DNA from 4 places in the Terribacillus sp. 7520-G genome. Region 4 is predicted to be linked to each of the others. Evidence: riboswitches for the same ligand, from Rfam matches in the RefSeq annotation. Region 4 holds a riboswitch; each other region holds the start of a gene.
The links. Region 4 has a riboswitch for S-adenosylmethionine ahead of CHH53_RS01190 (LLM class flavin-dependent oxidoreductase). Riboswitches for the same ligand answer to the same signal wherever they lie in the genome.
Positions count from the first base shown of each region.

Region 1: it holds a riboswitch for S-adenosylmethionine, as region 4 does, so the genes downstream of both, CHH53_RS15395 (iron-containing alcohol dehydrogenase family protein) here and CHH53_RS01190 (LLM class flavin-dependent oxidoreductase) in region 4, are expected to answer to the same signal.
Region 2: it holds a riboswitch for S-adenosylmethionine, as region 4 does, so the genes downstream of both, CHH53_RS11605 (homoserine dehydrogenase) here and CHH53_RS01190 (LLM class flavin-dependent oxidoreductase) in region 4, are expected to answer to the same signal.
Region 3: it holds a riboswitch for S-adenosylmethionine, as region 4 does, so the genes downstream of both, CHH53_RS04440 (LLM class flavin-dependent oxidoreductase) here and CHH53_RS01190 (LLM class flavin-dependent oxidoreductase) in region 4, are expected to answer to the same signal.

Region 1 covers NZ_NQFP01000046.1:14,488-18,856, reverse strand. Annotated here, with positions in the region: gene CHH53_RS15410 (metal-dependent hydrolase) at 165-791, shown strand; gene CHH53_RS15405 (MBL fold metallo-hydrolase) at 805-1,935, shown strand; gene CHH53_RS15400 (pyridoxal phosphate-dependent aminotransferase) at 1,970-3,148, opposite strand; SAM riboswitch class I at 3,256-3,358, shown strand; gene CHH53_RS15395 (iron-containing alcohol dehydrogenase family protein) at 3,437-4,369, shown strand, end outside.
Region 2 covers NZ_NQFP01000030.1:46,607-50,975, reverse strand. Annotated here, with positions in the region: gene CHH53_RS11615 (universal stress protein) at 1-125, shown strand, start outside; gene CHH53_RS11610 (GNAT family N-acetyltransferase) at 181-633, shown strand; gene CHH53_RS11605 (homoserine dehydrogenase) at 707-1,834, opposite strand; SAM riboswitch class I at 1,919-2,015, opposite strand; gene CHH53_RS11600 (ThiF family adenylyltransferase) at 2,087-3,097, opposite strand; gene CHH53_RS11595 (thiazole synthase) at 3,097-3,861, opposite strand; gene thiS (sulfur carrier protein ThiS) at 3,865-4,068, opposite strand; gene thiO (glycine oxidase ThiO) at 4,065-4,369, opposite strand, start outside.
Region 3 covers NZ_NQFP01000010.1:54,274-58,642, forward strand. Annotated here, with positions in the region: gene CHH53_RS04435 (S66 family peptidase) at 1-470, shown strand, start outside; gene CHH53_RS04440 (LLM class flavin-dependent oxidoreductase) at 489-1,853, opposite strand; SAM riboswitch class I at 1,933-2,033, opposite strand; gene CHH53_RS04445 (DnaJ family domain-containing protein) at 2,046-2,417, opposite strand; gene CHH53_RS04450 (CAP domain-containing protein) at 2,489-3,334, opposite strand; gene mreBH (rod-share determining protein MreBH) at 3,836-4,369, shown strand, end outside.
Region 4 covers NZ_NQFP01000001.1:252,291-256,659, reverse strand. Annotated here, with positions in the region: gene CHH53_RS01200 (NAD(P)-dependent oxidoreductase) at 1-371, opposite strand, end outside; gene CHH53_RS01195 (LLM class flavin-dependent oxidoreductase) at 476-1,483, shown strand; SAM riboswitch class I at 1,531-1,642, shown strand; gene CHH53_RS01190 (LLM class flavin-dependent oxidoreductase) at 1,746-2,765, shown strand; gene CHH53_RS01185 (NUDIX hydrolase) at 2,838-3,428, shown strand; gene CHH53_RS01180 (aminopeptidase) at 3,467-4,369, opposite strand, start outside.

The DNA.
Region 1 (4,369 bases), on a different contig from region 4:
AAATTAACAACAAAGGCAGGATGATGGATATGGGCTATTTCGGTCATTTTTGGGAAATGAAGATTATCCATCCTGCAAGAAAGCACATCCTAAGCAATACGGATAGCCATGACATAAAGATTCTAGTATGCTTTTAAAGACTAACTTTTGGAGGCACAGCTAGAATGAAAGGGATCACACATTTATTAATTGGAGCAGGAGCTGGATTCGCCAGCGCAACCGCCTTGGATGCAGAAGGTGCCGTCACCGTCACGATGACCTGTACAGCAGCAGTCGCAAGCTTGGTACCCGATTTGGATACAGGGGGCATCCTCTCCAACCGCATCACTTTTTCACACAAAGCTATCCGCAATATTACAATTTTCATCGGATTATTGCTCATCCTGTATAGTATGTGGAATTTATTTGGCCAAGATCGTTATATCGGGTTGGCGATCGGAGCAGGAATTATGGTTCTCTCCCGCGTAATCAATAAGAAGTTCATGCTGCTGATCACCGGCATCGCTGTGCTGCTGACAGGGTTGTATGCCGGGCATACATGGGTTGTCATGAGCGGATGCTATATCGGGATCGCATCCTTCCTTGCTCATAGAAGTTACACGCATTCCTTGATCGGGCTGATCTATTTCTACATATTGATGACATTCTTCGAACAAGAGACAGCCCTTTTCGGAACCCAGCTTGCCGGCACAGCCGGCTATGCTAGCCATCTGCTTGCTGACAGCAGGATATTCCCTGTCAATAAGAAAGGAGTCAAATTACTCCTTCCTATAATAAAAAAAGATTTCTAAAGGAGACGATTGCATGAATCCATTGCACACAGCAGAGCTGGCAGAAAAAATCAAAAAGAAAGAAACCGTCCATCTGCTGGATATCCGGCAAACGGCGGATGTACAAGATTGGGCCATTGATGCCGGCAGCGTCAAAAGATACGCCATTCCATTTGCCGACATCAAAGCTGACCCGAATAAAGCCCGCAGACAGCTGCCAGAACAAGAGCCTGTCTATGTGATGTGCTATCGGGGCAAATCAGCCCAGACAGCTGTCTCTCTTTTAGAGTCGGCTGGCATGGATAATGGTGTCCATGTGGTCGGCGGTATGCAAGCATGGGGAGAAACAATCAGTCCAGCGAAGATCGGTGACCTTACGTATGGCGGATCGATTTACCAGTTTATGCGCATCGGGAAAGGCTGCCTATCCTATATGATCGTCTCTGGAGGCGAAGCAGCCGTAGTGGACCCGGCCAGATTCACGGAAGCCTATGTTTCTTTCGCAAAGGAGAATGGATGGGAAATCAAACATGTATTGGATACCCACCTCCACGCAGATCATTTATCCGGCGGACAAAAGCTCGCAGAGGAAACCGGGGCGACCTATTGGTTCCCTGCCAATGATGGAAAAGAAGCAAAGTTCAGCTTTTCCCCGTTACAAGATGGGACCAAAATACCCTTGGGCAAGCCCGAGGAAGGCATTCGCTGTGTTGCCTCACCAGGTCATACAGAGGGAAGCATCAGTTTTGTCGTTGATGACACATACCTGTTATCCGGGGATACGCTCTTTACCGAGTCGATCGGACGCCCGGATCTGGCAGGTCAGGCAGAACAATGGGTACAAGATTTGTACAGCACCTTATATGAAAAATATCCATTATTGTCGCTGGACTTGATCGTCCTGCCTGCCCATTTCTCGGAGCTTTCGGAAATCGGACCAGATGGAACGGTACAAGCACGAATGGAAGATCTATACCGAAAGAACCCTCATCTGCAGATGAAAGATTCGAGCGAGTTCACTGCTTCCGTTTTAAACAGCATCCCTGCGCGTCAGCCCAATAGCTATCAGCTGATCCGGGAAGCGAATCAAGGAAACACAACCATAGATGAAACAGAGGCAGCAGACATCGAATCCGGTCCTAACCGCTGTGCAGTCACCAACTGACCAAGAAGAGCCAGTCCCCTTGACTGGCTCTTTTCTATGCCTTCGAGAAGATGCCGAGCCTTTCGATTCGCTTTGCAGCCTCCAGCAATCTTTCTTCCGTATCCAATAGACCGGCTCGAACGTATCCTTCACCATGCTTCCCGAAACCATTGCCGGGAGCAACCGCCACATGGGCCTTTTCAAGCAGCAAATCCGCAAATTCCTCCGATGTGAATCCGTTCGGAACAGGCAGCCAAACAAAGAAAGTCCCCTTTGGTTCAGGTACATCCCAGCCGATTGCACGCAAATGGCCGATAAAGGCATCCCTTCTGGCTTCATATGTGTGAATCAGCTCTTCCACACAGGTTTGATCTGACGTCAGGGCATACGCTGCCGCTTCCTGCATGGCTCCGAACAAGCTCACATAAAGATGATCTTGAATCAAATTCAGGCTTTCTATCACGGAAGCATTGCCGACAGCAAAAGCGATGCGCCAGCCTGCCATATTATAGGTTTTGGATAAGGTGTACATCTCGATGCCGACTTCCTTGCTGCCCTCGGATTGCAGGAAGCTCTGCGGTTTTTCTCCATCAAACCCAAGTGCACCATAAGCGAAATCATGCAGGACACAAATTTTATGTTCCTTTGCCAGTTCCACTGTTTTATCGAAGAACTCCCGATCTGCTGTAGCAGCAGTCGGGTTGTTCGGATAATTCAGGAACATTAGCTTTGCTTCTTCCAGATCACCCGCAGAAATAGCATCATACTCAGGCAGGAATCCATTCTCAGCAGTCAATGGCATGAGCGATGTCCGTGCTTGTGCAAGTTCGATTCCGGACATATAATCGGGATACCCCGGATCCGGAAGCAATGCCAAATCACCCGGATTCAAAAGACATTGACTGATCTCCACCAAACCTGTCTTAGAGCCGAACATGATGGCCACTTCTGTTTCGGGATCTAGTTTCACGCCGTATTCCCGGTCATAAAAGTCACAGACTGCCTGTTTAAGAAAATCAAAGCCTCTGAATGGTGAATATTTATGATAAGCCGGATTATCAGAGGCTTCTTTCAATTTATCTACGATATGCTGCGGTGTCGGCAAATCAGGGTTCCCCTGCCCGAGCTTGATGATATCGTGCCCCTGTTGCTCCAGCAAACCCACCTTGTGTACCAAGCCGGCAAAAAACTGTTCCGGCAATCGTTTCAGCGCATCTGAAAACGGAAAATCCATTTGACTCACTCTCCTGTCACCTTGCATCCATCCATTCTGACTATTGACAATCTTGACAGTCTTGGAAATACAATGTAATAATGAACAAATCATACATGATTCACTCACTCTTATCAAGAGAAGGCGGAGGGACTTGGCCCGATGAAGCCCGGCAACCGGTGCGTAATGCACACGGTGCTAATTCCAACAGCAAATGCTGAGGGATAAGGGGACGGATGCGTTGGCCTTTCCCTCTTCCAATTTCGCTTGGAAGAGTTTTTTTGTATAAAAAATCAATGAGGTGACAGCATGACGATCAACATTAAAGGTGCACCAAACTATTATGCGTGCGAAGAAAATATATTGGACAGCCTTCCCGCAAGGCTTGCAGGATTGAATTGGACAAACGGCTTGCTTATTCACGGTGATGCATCCTGGAAAGCCGCTTCTCCATTCCTGGACCACATCGATCTGCCGGTTAAACGTGTTGCCTATAATGGTCAATGCACACATGCGGAAGCAGCTAGATTAGCAAATATCGCAACAGGAGAAGCTGCTCAATTCATAATCGGCGTAGGCGGCGGAAAAGTGTTGGATACCGCCAAAGCCGCTGCTGATGAGGCAGGGCTTCCCGTCATATTGATCCCTACAATCATATCCAACTGCTCCCCATGGGCTTCCCTTAGCGTCTTCTATGATGAGGCAGGCAATTTTGTCGAATATACAATCTTCCCTCGCAGCACATTCATGCTCCTGGTCGAGCCAAGGCTGCTGCTCACGACACCAGCACCTTATCTGATTGCCGGCATTGGCGATACATTGGCAAAATGGTATGAGGCAGATGTGCTGACCGAAAATATGACCGATCAGCCGCTAGCTGTCCAAATCGCTCGCAATGCTGCCAAATTATGCCGTGATATCCTTATTGCTGAAGGTGATGCAGCGATTTGTTCTTTACAGGATAAGCGAGCAGACAGTTCATTCCTCAGAGTTGCGGAAACCATCATCATGGCAGGCGGTATGGTAGGCGGATTCGGGGACGAGTACGGCCGTATCGCCGGTGCTCATTCCATTCACAACGGATTGACCAGATTGCCAGAAACACATGAGCAGCTGCATGGGAATAAAGTGGCTTACGGCATTCTTATCCAGCTTGCGTTGGAGGGGAAATTTGACGAGATTCTCACTTTGCTGCCATTCTACCGTAAGCTCGGCCTACCTACCGTATTGAAAGAGCTTGGC
Region 2 (4,369 bases), on a different contig from region 4:
ACACGAAAGCCGACCTCATCATCATCGGCAGCCGCGGACTGAATCCTCTCCAGGAAATCGTACTCGGCAGCGTCAGCAGCCGTGTCGTAAAACGAGCCAAATGCTCCGTGATGATCGTTAAATGACAAAGGCTGCCGGATACCGGCAGCCTTTTATTTTACTAAGGAAAGGAGTAAGACAATGAAGATAAGAAAGCTCCAGCCAACAGAAACGCCGCCAATGGATCTTCTCCTCGAAGCCGATCCCTCTAAAAATCAAATTGCCGCTTACCTTCGCGAAGGCAGCAGCTATGTCGCTGAAAAAGAAAATCACATTCTCGGCATCTATGTCCTGGTGAAGAACAGGGAAGACACTGCAGAAATAATCAATATCTCAATCAGAGAAGCCCATCAAGGAAAAGGTATCGGAAAAAAACTCATCCGTCATGCGATGGAACAGGCCCGCGCAAAAGGCTTTGCCTTCTTGGAAGTGGGAACAGGCAACTCCAGCATCGATCAAATCGCCTTCTACCAGAAATGCGGCTTTCGCATGACTGGAATCGACCGGGATCATTTCCTCCGGCATTACGACGAACCGATTCATGAAAATGGCATCCAGTGCAGGGATATGATTCGTTTTTCATATGAGCTTTAAATTTGAGTGTCCACACTATGATAAACAATCGCTTCATCGATTTCCTTGCGTAATAAAGGGCAAGCGCAGAAGATCAAGCCTCCGCCTTAGCTGGTGCCCTGGAAGCAACCCGATAAAAGTGTCCATTGGATTCTACGCTTTCTGCGTGTATAGAAACAGTCTCACCAGTCGGTAAATGGACGAAAGGTACTTTCTCTTTTTTCTCGGTAAATCGGATTTCCCGTTTTACAACGACCTCTTTTCGCTTATGGACGAGATTAGCCAAATCCTCGACAATGGCGCTTGCTGTCGGCAAGGCACCAGCACCCGGACCCTGGAGCTTCAGCTTGCCAACCAGGTCACCTTCGATACACACGGCATTATCCACTCCATCGACACTGTACAGCGGATGATCTGCAGATAATATCACCGGTTCGACAGAGGCTGTGACTTCCCCTCCTGCATTTTCAAGCGTTGCAACATGCTTTATTTTCCAGCCTCTTCCTGCTGCCTCCTGGATATCCTGCGCGGAAACGGACCGGATTCCCCTGCGCGTCACTTTTTCCCAATCCGGCTGGGCCTCGAATAATAAATCACTCAGGACCATCAGTTTATAAAAAGCATCCCAGCCATCCACATCGTTGGCTGGATCCGCCTCTGCAAATCCGGCTTCCTGCGCAAGCCGCAGTGCATCTTCAAATATCAATCCTTTATCGGCCATTTCAGTCAGGATGAAATTGGAGGTGCCATTCAATATCGCCTCCACTTTGACAACACGATTGATATGCAGGAGCTGCTTCAGTGTGCCGATTACCGGGACACCGCCTGCCACTGCTGCTTCATATTCCAGCCTGACACCTTTTTGCTTTGCCAATCGCTTTAGTTCTGCCCCGCGGGATGCAATCAGCTCTTTATTCGCCGTGATGATATGACAGCCGCGATGGATTGCCTCACTCAGATAGCTGAAGGCAGGCTCGATGCCCACACTCGCTTCGATGATTACATCGAGCTTTTCGATTGCAAAAAGCTCCGCTGCTTCGTCGGTGAGAAGTGCATCCGTGACTTGCCCTGCATACTTCTGTTTATCGCGCACCAATACACCCGCCACCTGTACTTCTTTCCCGAATATCGTCTGCAGATTCTCCTGATGGGAGCGGATTGTCCTCCCCACTGCGCTGCCTACGGTACCATAACCTATCAATCCAATTTTAACTGCTGTCATCCTTGCTGCCTCCTTCGAGTGATTTTACGCATAAAAAAAGCCTCCCTGAGAGGACAGGGAGACGAATGAACCGCACTGTGTCTTCTCTCATCTGCAGGAATTAGCACCTATACAAGTCTAAGATTAACTTGCAGGTTGCCGGGCATCATCGGGCCAGTCCCTCCGCCACTCTTGATAAGAGTTTTGTATTCGTTTGTTATGAAGGAGTTTAGCATGAATAAGATACATCGTCAACTGAAAATTCACACAATATCAGCCGACCAGACTGTCATAAAGGGAACGCGCCCGGGCGATATCATTTACGCCATGAACGATTGCCCGCCCATCGGCAAATAACACAATCCGATGGCCTTTGTAGTGCAAGGCGAGCAAATGTTCATTGGCAGTGACATGATCGACCGCAGAAGCCCATTCCTCTGACAAAGCCGGCAGATCCAGTGATTTCTTGGCACCAGGCCGGATATGGACAGCTTCCCTGCCGCATAATACATCCATCCTCGTCTGTCTGGCACCGTCCAGAAAGGGCAGTGTGGCATTTGTGCTGCAGCTGGGACAGCTTGAATCCCTCAGCCCCCGTACGTCCACTCTCGAGTAATCACCCGTCCAAATATCAAACGCAGATAATTCCGGCGTTACTTTTTGACCGGATAGAAGCCGCAATGCCTGTGTCACCTGCATGGACGCCACCCATTGGACAATGGGACTGATGATTCCTGCCGTATCACATGTTTCACTTTGCTCAGGAAGCTGCTCGAGGAGACAATGCAAACATGGGGAAGCTTTGTCTCCCAGCACCGGATATGTCACACCATAGCTTCCGACACAAGCTCCGTATAAGAAAGGGATATCATGCTTCAGCGCTGCATCATTTACAATCAGCCGGGTCTCAAAATTGTCTGCAGCATCCAGAATCACATCCGCACCTTCCATCAGCTGCTCGATATTATGATGATCGACATTTTCGATTACTGGTTTTACCGTTACATGCTGATTGATAGCCTTTAGTCGTTTCGCTGCTGCTGCTGCTTTTGGCAAATAGGCAGCAGCATCTTCTTCCGTATACAGCTGCTGGCGCTGAAGATTATGAAGCTCGACATAATCCCGATCAATGAGCACCAGCTCCCCGATGCCTGCCCGCACTAGCATTTCTGCTGAAGCAGAGCCCAATGCGCCCATGCCGATCAACACGATTCTACCGTTCTCGACCCGTGCCTGCCCTTCCTTGCCGATAAACAATTCCTGCTTCCGATAACGATCCCGCATCAGGTAAACAATCCTTCACTCGGGCTGCTGGCTGCAGCATAGTCCTTCTCCGGGATTCTGCCTGCTTCGAACCCCATTCTGCCCGCTTCGATTGCCAGCTTCATTGCACGCGCCATCTTCACAGGGTCCCGGGCACCGGAAACTGCTGTATTCAGCAAGACACCATCAGCCCCGAGCTCCATGGCATAAGCAGCATCCTTCGGAGAACCAATGCCCGCATCGACAATCACTGGTACGCTGCTCTGTTCCACGATCATACGAAGATTGAAGGGATTGATGATACCTTTTCCCGAACCAATCGGCGATGCACCCGGCATGATGGCATGCACCCCCAAATCGATGAGCCGCTTGGCCAGCACAACATCATCCGACGTGTAAGGAAGGACAATGAAACCCTCCTCCAACAACATTTCAGCTGCCCGCAGCGTTTCGACTGGATCAGGAAGCAACGTCCTATCACAGCCGATCACCTCCACCTTCACCATATCGCATAAGCCGGAGGCCTTCGCCAGCCTGGCGATACGGACAGCCTCCTCTGCCGTTTTGGCACCTGCCGTATTCGGCAGCAAGGTATACCGTTTCAAATCAAGCTGCTCAAGGAAATTCGGCTGGGACGGCTCGAAAATATCCATCCGGCGTACCGCAAATGTCAGTATCTCCGCCTTTGAAACATCGACAGCCTCTTTTTGAACCTCGAATGACGGGTATTTACCTGTCCCCAGCAGCAAACGGGAAGCAAATGTCTTATCTGCGATTTGTAACATCGTTCATCCTCCTCCGACAAAATGAATCAATTCGACTTTATCGCCATCTCTTATAGGCTGATCTGCATAGGCAGATTTATCGATGATTTCGTTGTTCAGTTCGACAATCACAATCCTATTCTCCAAAGAAAGGGATGACAGCAGCTGGGCGATATTCCGGATGTCAGCGGATAATGCATGCTGCCTGCCATTCAGTTGAATGCTCACATCAATACCTCCTCATCGGTATGCAGTCGGTCGACTCGAAACGCTTCCATCCATACTTCCGGAACTGCCTTACCGTCAATCAAGTCACAGATCATCTTACCTGTAACCGGCGCAAGCAGAATCCCATTGCGCTGATGACCAGCAGCAATGAATAATCCCTTCATCTCTGGATGCTCCCCGATCAGCGGCTTGCCATCGATCGTCTGAGGTCTGAGACCGGCCCAGCTTCTGAGAAAAGGCATCTTATCTATCCCCGGCAGCATCTGTCTCGCCTTCTCCATGACCCTGTGTATACCCCCGG
Region 3 (4,369 bases), on a different contig from region 4:
CAGCGGGATTTGATCTGGACAGCGAAACGGAATGGAAATCCACTACTGGTAAACCTGTTTCCTTTACTGGCCGATTGATTGGCGGCTGCCTGAATACATTGACGGTCATTGCCGGGACAAAGTATGCCCCGATCAAGAAATGGCAAGAGTCTTTTGAAGAAGATACAATCGTCTATCTCGAATGGAGCGATTGGAGTACAGCAGAAGCCTACCGGAATCTTTGGCACCTGAAGGAGCTCGGCTGGTTCGATCGGGCAAGCGGTGTATTATTCGGCAGACCCGCTCGAAGCACACCTTCAGAGGATTACACAGACGAGCAAATGATCCGGGAATTCGCCGATGAAATCGGATTGCCGATCATCTTCGACACTGATATAGGACATATGCCGCCGCAATTGACATTGATCAACGGTGCTTTGACAACGGTTTCGTATCAGGATGGGACTGGCACATTGACTTATCTGGAATAGGAAAGAGGAGCTGATGGTTCAGCTCCTCTTTCCTTGTTTTGCCGGATGCGTCCCGGGGAGATGCGGATGTCCGAATAATTTCTCCCGGAATGTACCTCCTGCATAGTCCTTTTTATACAATCCCCGCTCTTGCAGGATTGGCACAACCAATTCGACGAAGTCCTCCAAGTCCCTCGGCGTAATATAATGGGTCAGGTTAAAGCCATCCACTCCGCTCCTCACAAAAAAGTCCTCGATCCTGTCGGCCACCTGTTCAGGGCTGCCGATGATGATCTCCATTTCAGCTGGTTTGCTGAATTTCTCTTGTATCTCTTTGACCGTGAATGGCCTGGCAGCGTCCTTGGTCAAATATGCAGCTCGTGATTGCCCTTGTTCCGTATGCTTGTACGTGAACAGTTCATCCTCATCTTCATAGGATGCCAAGTCATAACCAGTCGATCCACCATACTGGGCCTTTGCTGCATCTGCACTCCAATATTTCTTGATTTCTTCATATTTCGCATATGCTTCCTCTTCCGTTTCAGCAACGACTACATTCAGGAAAGTGAATGCTTTGATTTCATCACGGCTTCTGCCGTATGCTTCTGCACGCGTTTTGATATCCTCGATATAGTAGTTGATTTTTTCCGGTGTCGGTCCGCCGACAAACACACATTCAGCATGCCTGGCTGCGAAATCGCGCCCTTTTTCAGAGGTTCCCGCTTGGTAAAGCACTGGCGTACGCTGCGGGGATGGCTCACTGACATGAGGCCCTTCAACGGAGAAGTATTTCCCCTTGTGCTTGATGCGATGTACCTTATCCGGGTCCACCAGAACGCCTCTTTCCGGATCTGAAACAACCGCATCCTCTTCCCAGCTGTCTTCAAGCAGCTTATAAGAAACCTCCAGGAATTCCTCTGCTATCCGGTAACGTTCATCATGCTTGACCATTTTTTCCAGCCCGAAATTCCGGGCCGCATTCGGTAAGTAGGATGTAACGATATTCCAAGCGACACGCCCCTTGGTCAAGTGGTCGAGAGTCGAGAATTTACGCGCATTATGGAATGGCTGCTCGTAGGATGTACTGACCGTGACAGCGAAGGAAAGGTTCTCCGACACAGCTGCCATTGCCGGGATGGCAAAGGCAGGGTCATTCAGCGGCACTTGGACTCCGTCGCGCAAAGCAGCCTTTTCATCCCCGCCATAGACATCATAAACGCCGAGTACATCAGCGAAGAACACCGCATCGAACTTGCCTTTTTCCAGCAGGCGCGCATGCCCGATCCAGTAGTCAAGCGACTTATACTCGCGATGCCTTCTGCTCTCGGGATGCTTCCATAAGCCGTGGGAATTGTGCATAGCTGCAGTCATATCGAAAGCTTGCAGGATGATTTGTTTCGTCATTATCTCTCACTCCTTTAAAATATGTAAAAAAGCCTCTTCCGTTTTACAGAAGAGGCTCCTTATCCAAGGCGAAAAGCTCCTCTTATCTGTCAGACCATCGTCTGCTGGAATTGGCACAGTGCATCATTGCCTGTTGCCGAGGCTTCCAAGGGCCAGTCCCTCCACCTCTCTTGATAAGAAAATACTATTTGATTATGTTAAATTGCGCTCGATTTGTTCCCGGTATTGACCCAAGGTGCTTGGCGAATGCTTCTTGAGCTTTTGCAGCAATGCTTCGTATTGAATCTCCTTTTCGCTGATCCGTTTCCGATAAGCCGCCCGCTCTGAATCATCCGTACAAACACGCAGTAAATCACGTAAGGCCACAATCTCTTTTTGCAGCTCCATTTCGGGCGGGACATAGCCGGCATTCTTCAGGATCTTATAGCTCATCCGCATATCCTCTGGTACGCCGGATAAATCCTCCAGTTCCAGAGGTTTCCCTGCACCGGGAAGGTTGCGGAATTCTCCACTTTCTTCCGCCTTCTTGATCCGTTCTTCGGCAAGCAGCGAAATCAGATCCATACAATCCCTCCCAAAAATCAAAAAAGCAACCGATTCCGCATCGGTTGCTTTTCATTATACAATAATCTGAATTATTTACCAATGAATTGCTGTGTCCAATAGTTACCGTTTTCCACGTACCCTACACCGATGTTTGTATAATCAGGGTTAAGGATGTTTTCACGGTGACCTTGGCTGTTCATCCAAGCTTCCACAACTTCTTCCGGAGTCTTTTGACCTTGGGCGATGTTTTCACCTGCAGTCTGATAGGAGATACCGAAAGATTTCATCATGTCGAATGGAGAACCGTAAGTCGGGCTGTTGTGGTCGAAGTAACCATTGTCAGCCATGTCCTGGGATTTAGCGCGTGCTACTTTGCTTAGCTCAGCATCTGCTTTCAATGGCTTGAGACCAGCTTTTTCACGCTCTTGGTTAGTCAAGTCCACTACTTGCTGTTCAAATGCGCTCAGCCCTTCTGCAGCTTGCTTGTCTTCTGTCTGCTTGCTGTCAGAAGCAGTTTCTTGTTTTTGTGCTGGAGCTTGTGCTTTTTGTTCAGTTGCTTGCTCTTCAGCTTTTTCTTCTTTTTGCGGAGCAGCTTTTTGCTCTTCTTTATTAGAAGCAGGTGCTTTTGCTTCCTCCTGCTTAGGTTGAGCTTGTACAGGAGTCTGTGCTGTTTCTTGTTGTGCTGGCTGTTGAACATTGTATTTCGCTAGCAAGCTATCAACATCGATGTGAATGTTATAAGCTGATAGATAATCATTCACCCATTTATTCAAATCTTCGATAGAAGAGAAAGATCCGCTTTTCACTACATGTGCTACGTGCACTTGAACTTCTTCTTTAGTTGGCTGTGCCGGTGCAGCGTTTGCTGTGCCTGCCAAAGCGCCTCCTGCCAGGATAGCTGTGGATAGTGTTGTTACTAATACTTTCTTGAACATGATGTTGCTCCTTTCGGGATGTATGTGTTTTCTTGATGCAGCAACATCATAGCATGCGTTTTTATGTAATATTGCAGCCTGGATTTTCCAATTGGCTCTCCTTCCCGAAGTCTCATGCTAAAAGTCGGTTCCTATGCGAAATCGCACCCGCTCATCTTGCTTTGAAACTAGCAATAAACAGCCACCCTGCTATATATTGGATGAAAATCAGGATTGACACCTTTTTTCCTTCCTAGTTTTTGTAACAATCCCTCATTATTTGTAATCTATCTGTAAATTGACTTTGCGTTTGTCTCTTCATATAATACTATCTTCCTAAACTTATTAGTTTAATCTGCCAAATTAGGATAAAGGTATCTCTTTAACACCTCTATACCAGGTGATAGAATGAACTATGTCGAAATTAGGAGCTTTTCGGCTCTTTGACGCATCCACCCCCATAAAGTAAATATCGGGGGAGAATGAATATAGTAGAAATATGTCATCATTGGAGGAAATATAATGTTTGCTAATCCTGAAATCGGAATAGACCTTGGCACTGCAAATATACTTGTGTATACAAAACAAAAAGGAATCGTATTGAATGAACCTTCCGTCGTAGCGATCGATTTGGAAACAAAAAATGTTGTGGCGGTTGGAGCCGAGGCAAAGGAAATGGTCGGTAAGACTCCCCAGAATATCGTACCGATCCGTCCATTGAAAGATGGCGTAATCGCTGACTATGACGTAACAGCTCAATTATTGAAAGAAATTCTGAAAAAAGTAAGCAAGGTGATGGGCGCTTCCCTTCGCAAGCCTACCATTGTTGTCTGCACACCGTCCGGCAGTACTTCCGTTGAAAGACGCGCCATACATAACGCAGTCAAATCCTATGGTGCCAAAAATGTTCATTTGATTGAAGAACCGATTGCCGCAGCTATTGGAGCGGACCTTCCTGTTGATGAGCCAGTGGCCAATGTGATCGTCGATATCGGCGGCGGTACAAGCGAAGTTGGCATCATCTCTTTCGGCGGCGTGGTATCCTGCCGTTCCGTG
Region 4 (4,369 bases):
GCCTTGGATCCGGAAACGGGTGCATCGACAAAGCGGATATCATGAGCTCGAGCTGCTTTTGCCATCTCCTTCGTGAAAGCGGGCTTGACAGTGCTCGCATCGACCCATAAGCCATTCTTTTTCATGCCGCTGAAAAGTCCGTCTTCACCAAAGATGACAGCTTGGACTGCTCCTGGATCTGTCAGCATCGTAAATACGATATCAGCTTGCTCCCCGACTTCACGAGGCGAGTCAGCCCAGACAGCACCTTTGTCCATCAACGCGTGTGCTTTCTCTTTTGTACGGTTGAAAACGACTAATCGCTCTCCCTTTTCCAGCAGATTGGCAGCCATGTTTTCTCCCATTATTCCTAGTCCGATAAATCCGATCATATAAGCACCATCCTTTATATTGGAGTCTTTTCTAGCATACAGAAAAACGGATTGTTTTTAAAAGTCTTTCGCACAGGATATGATACAAAGAAGGAGTGAAGAAAATGAAGCTTAGTATATTGGATCAATCCCGGATCAAAGAAGATGGCAGTGCGGCAGAAGCACTGGAGGAAACGGTGCGGCTGGCTGAGCTGGCGGATCAGCTTGGCTATACACGATTCTGGGTTTCCGAGCATCACAGCGGCAGCCTGGCGCATAGCAGTCCAGAGCTTATGATGGGTCATCTGGCTGCACGGACGAGCCGCATCCGTATCGGTTCAGGCGGTGTCATGCTGCCTCATTATAGTGCGTATAAAGTGGCAGAAAATGCAAGATTGCTTGAAGCGCTCCATCCAGGAAGAATCGATCTTGGCATCGGAAGGGCGCCTGGTGGTATGCCGGCTGCGAAAAGAGCATTGCAGGAGCATAAATCTGTGCCGGAGGATTGGTATGATCAGCAGATACGGGACCTGCTTCATTACCTGGATATAAGAAAAGAAGACAAGCATCGGTTCGGCGACTTGCGGGCGATGCCTGAAATCGGCACCGCCCCATCTGTATGGCTGCTCGGCGGCAGTGCCGGAAGTGCAGGGCTTGCTGCGTATCATGGAATCGGATTCGCCTATGCGCAATTCATCCGTGGGGAAAAGGATGCAGCGGTGCTGGATGTATATCGAAAATCCTTCCGGAAGAATGAACAGGAGCCGCAAATGATGGTCAGTCTCTTCCTTTTCTGTGCAGAAACGACGGAAGCTGCAGAAGCCTTGGCCAAAAGTCATGAGGTTGCCTCGCTTTTGCAGGAGCAGGGAAGACCAGTGAAAGGGATGCTCCGCCCGGATACAGCGTCAGCCTATAAGCTGTCTCCTTATGAAAAGGAGCGCCTGGAAGACAACCGCCCGACCATGGTGATCGGGACACCTGATGAAGTACTTCAGCAATTGGATGAGCTGGAGAACTATTACGGAGCGGAGGTCGAGTTCATGCTGACCAGCCCCGTTTATGAAGAGAAAGCAAGACAAAATGGGTTCCGCCTGTTGATGGAGGCCCATCGGCGCCGCAGTTATTCTGTTTGAATCGGACACCGCTATTCTGGTATAGTAAGAGTGATAATTCATAAGAAATCTTATAACGAGTGGCGGAGGGAAAGGCCCGATGAAGCCCGGCAACCCACTGCAGGAGGGCAGTCCTGCAGGAAGGTGCTACGACCTGCAGCAAAAGCTGCGTGATAAGATGACGACGGCTGCAAACAATGGCTTCTTCTCATCGAAGAAGCTTTTTTAGTAGATTTGATGTGTCGTTCGGTAGGATTTCCTATGTGCAAAAGGAGTAATAACAATGAAATATGCATACTGGCAGCCAGTTTCAAACAGCTGGCTGCGTCATGTGGAGGATGGGGGGCCGCTGCGTTTGACGTGTGTCCAAGAAATAGCGCATATGGCGGAAACCTTGGGGTTCGATGCCGTATTCCTTCCAGATACTTACCTATACCAAGGGAAAAATGCCGATCAGAAGCTGGACTTTTGGGAAACGGCTGGAGCGATAGCAGAAGCAACCGATAAATTGCATATCATGGCAGCGGTCCGGCCCAGTATCGATCAGCCGGCAGAAGCTGCCAAGCAGGCGGTGAAGATCGACGGAATCAGCAATAGCCGCTTTTCCCTGGCAGTCGTTTCATTTCTGCGTGAAGAGGAAAGAAAGCGTCAAGCTGGCGATATAGAAGGAACGGAGGAATTCTATCTCCAGACAGAAGAATTCTTCGAAGTACTGCGGGGAGTCTGGACTGCCGGCAGCTACACATACGATGGACTGTACTATCAAGTGGAGCATGTCGATCATTTGCCTGCCGGAAAGAAAAAAGAGATTTCCCCTTTATATGCAGGCGGGGAAAGCGACTACTTACGCCAGACAATTGCCGAGACATGTGATGCGTATGTCATGAAGGGCGGCACAGTGCAGGAAGTGGCCAGTATGATTGCCGATATGCAGATTCGCCGGGAAGCATCTGGCAAGTCCGCGTTCACGGAGTTTGGCATGACAGCTTATGTCATATGCCGTGACTCAGAGGAAGAAGCCATCCAGGAATGGGAAAGGATTACCAGTTCCGACTATGAAGCATATGTAACGGAGGAGGAGCTGGCGCAGAAAAGCAGGATAAGTGACGATGCTGTTTCTGCCAGAGGACTGCGGCCAAACTTTGTCGGGACACCGATGCAGATTGCACAGCGGATACTGGCTTATGAGCACGCAGGTGTCAGCCTATTGCTGCTTCAGTTTTCCCCGCAAAAACGAGAGATGGAGCGTTTCGCCAAAGAAGTCATCCCATTGGTGGAGGAAATGCGGGAAGATTCCATTTAATTGGGAATGAGCGGTGGACAATCTTATTTTTATCGCGTACATTAGAAAAAAAGAGTGAGTATGGGGGAAACTATGGAGCTATTGACGATTTTCGATGGGCAGCACCGGGAAATAGGAGTGAAAGAAAGACAGGCAGTCCATCGCGATGGGGACTGGCATGAGACTTTCCACTGCTGGTTCGTGGAGCATGATGGTACAGAACCATACATTTATCTACAGCAGCGTTCTGCTAATAAAAGCGAATTTCCCGGGAAATACGACATTACTGCAGCTGGTCATCTGGGAAGCGGCGAAACGCCCGTAATAGGCGGCTTACGTGAGATACAGGAAGAATTGGGTGTCACGCTTCAGGAAAGTGATCTATTTTATAAAGGTATCATCCAAGAGGAATTATTCGCCAAGGATCTGATCGATCGGGAGTTCTGTCATCAATTTTTCTATTACTTGGAAGAATTGCCGGAGATCTTGCTGAATGAAGAAGTGATACAGATTGTCAGGATGAAGGTGAATGACTTGGAAAGACTCGTGGAAGGCAAAGCGAAAAGCGTGGAAGCGGAAATCGTTGCGGGAGCTCCCTGTCAGCGAATCGAGATTACACATGAAGAACTTTGCCCTCATCAGCTTGATTATTATCGGGAAGTCATCATGATCTGCCATACATAAAAAAGGAACAGCAATGCCGCTGTTCCTTTTTTATTTCATCAGAAAGCCCAATTCCCTTTTTCGAAGATGGGTTCGATTGTGCCATCCGGCGTTTCGCCTGTGATGGATAATTCCCCGGATCCGACCATGAAATCAACATGTGCCAGACTGTAGTTGAATCCGATCGACTCCAATTCCTCTTTCGATTTGCTGCGGGCATCCTTCACGCACATGCCGATTGCTTGTCCAAGTGCCAAATGGCAGGAAGCATTCTCATCGAATAATGTGTTGTTGAAGACGATGCCGGATTGGGAAATCGGTGATTGATGCGGCACGAGCGCAACCTCCCCAAGGAAGCGTGCGCCTTCATCGGTATCCAGCAGATTCTTGAGCGTGTCATAGCCTTTTTCTGCTGAGAAATCGACGACTTTGCCATTTTCGAAAGTTAGTGAAAAGTTCTCAAGCAAAGTGCCGGCATAATTCAAAGGTTTCGTACTGCTGACTGTCCCATTTACTCCATTTTTTACTGGGATAGTAAAAACTTCTTCTGTTGGAAGGTTTGGTATATATGTAGAGCCATCTTCTTTCATGAATTCTGCACAAGTCCAGAAGGATTCCGGATGCAGTTCAATCGTCAAATCGGTTCCAGGACCGGTATAATGCAGCTTGCGATAGTCGCGTGCATTCAAATGATCAGCGTTTTTCTTCATTGCCGCGACATGCTGTTCCCATAGCTCGACCGTATTTTCCTGATCGGAGCGGGTAGTGAAGAAGATTGCATCCCATAGCTTATCGACTGCTGCTTGTCCTTTCCGATCAGGGAAGACCGATTCAGCCCATTCGACAGTCGGAACGGAAGCGATGAGCCAGTTGACGCGTCCATTCGTCTTGTGAGCTTGATAGCCTTGTCTGGCTGCGCCCATTGCTTTCGTATAGCGGGCGACCCTTTCCGGATCGATACC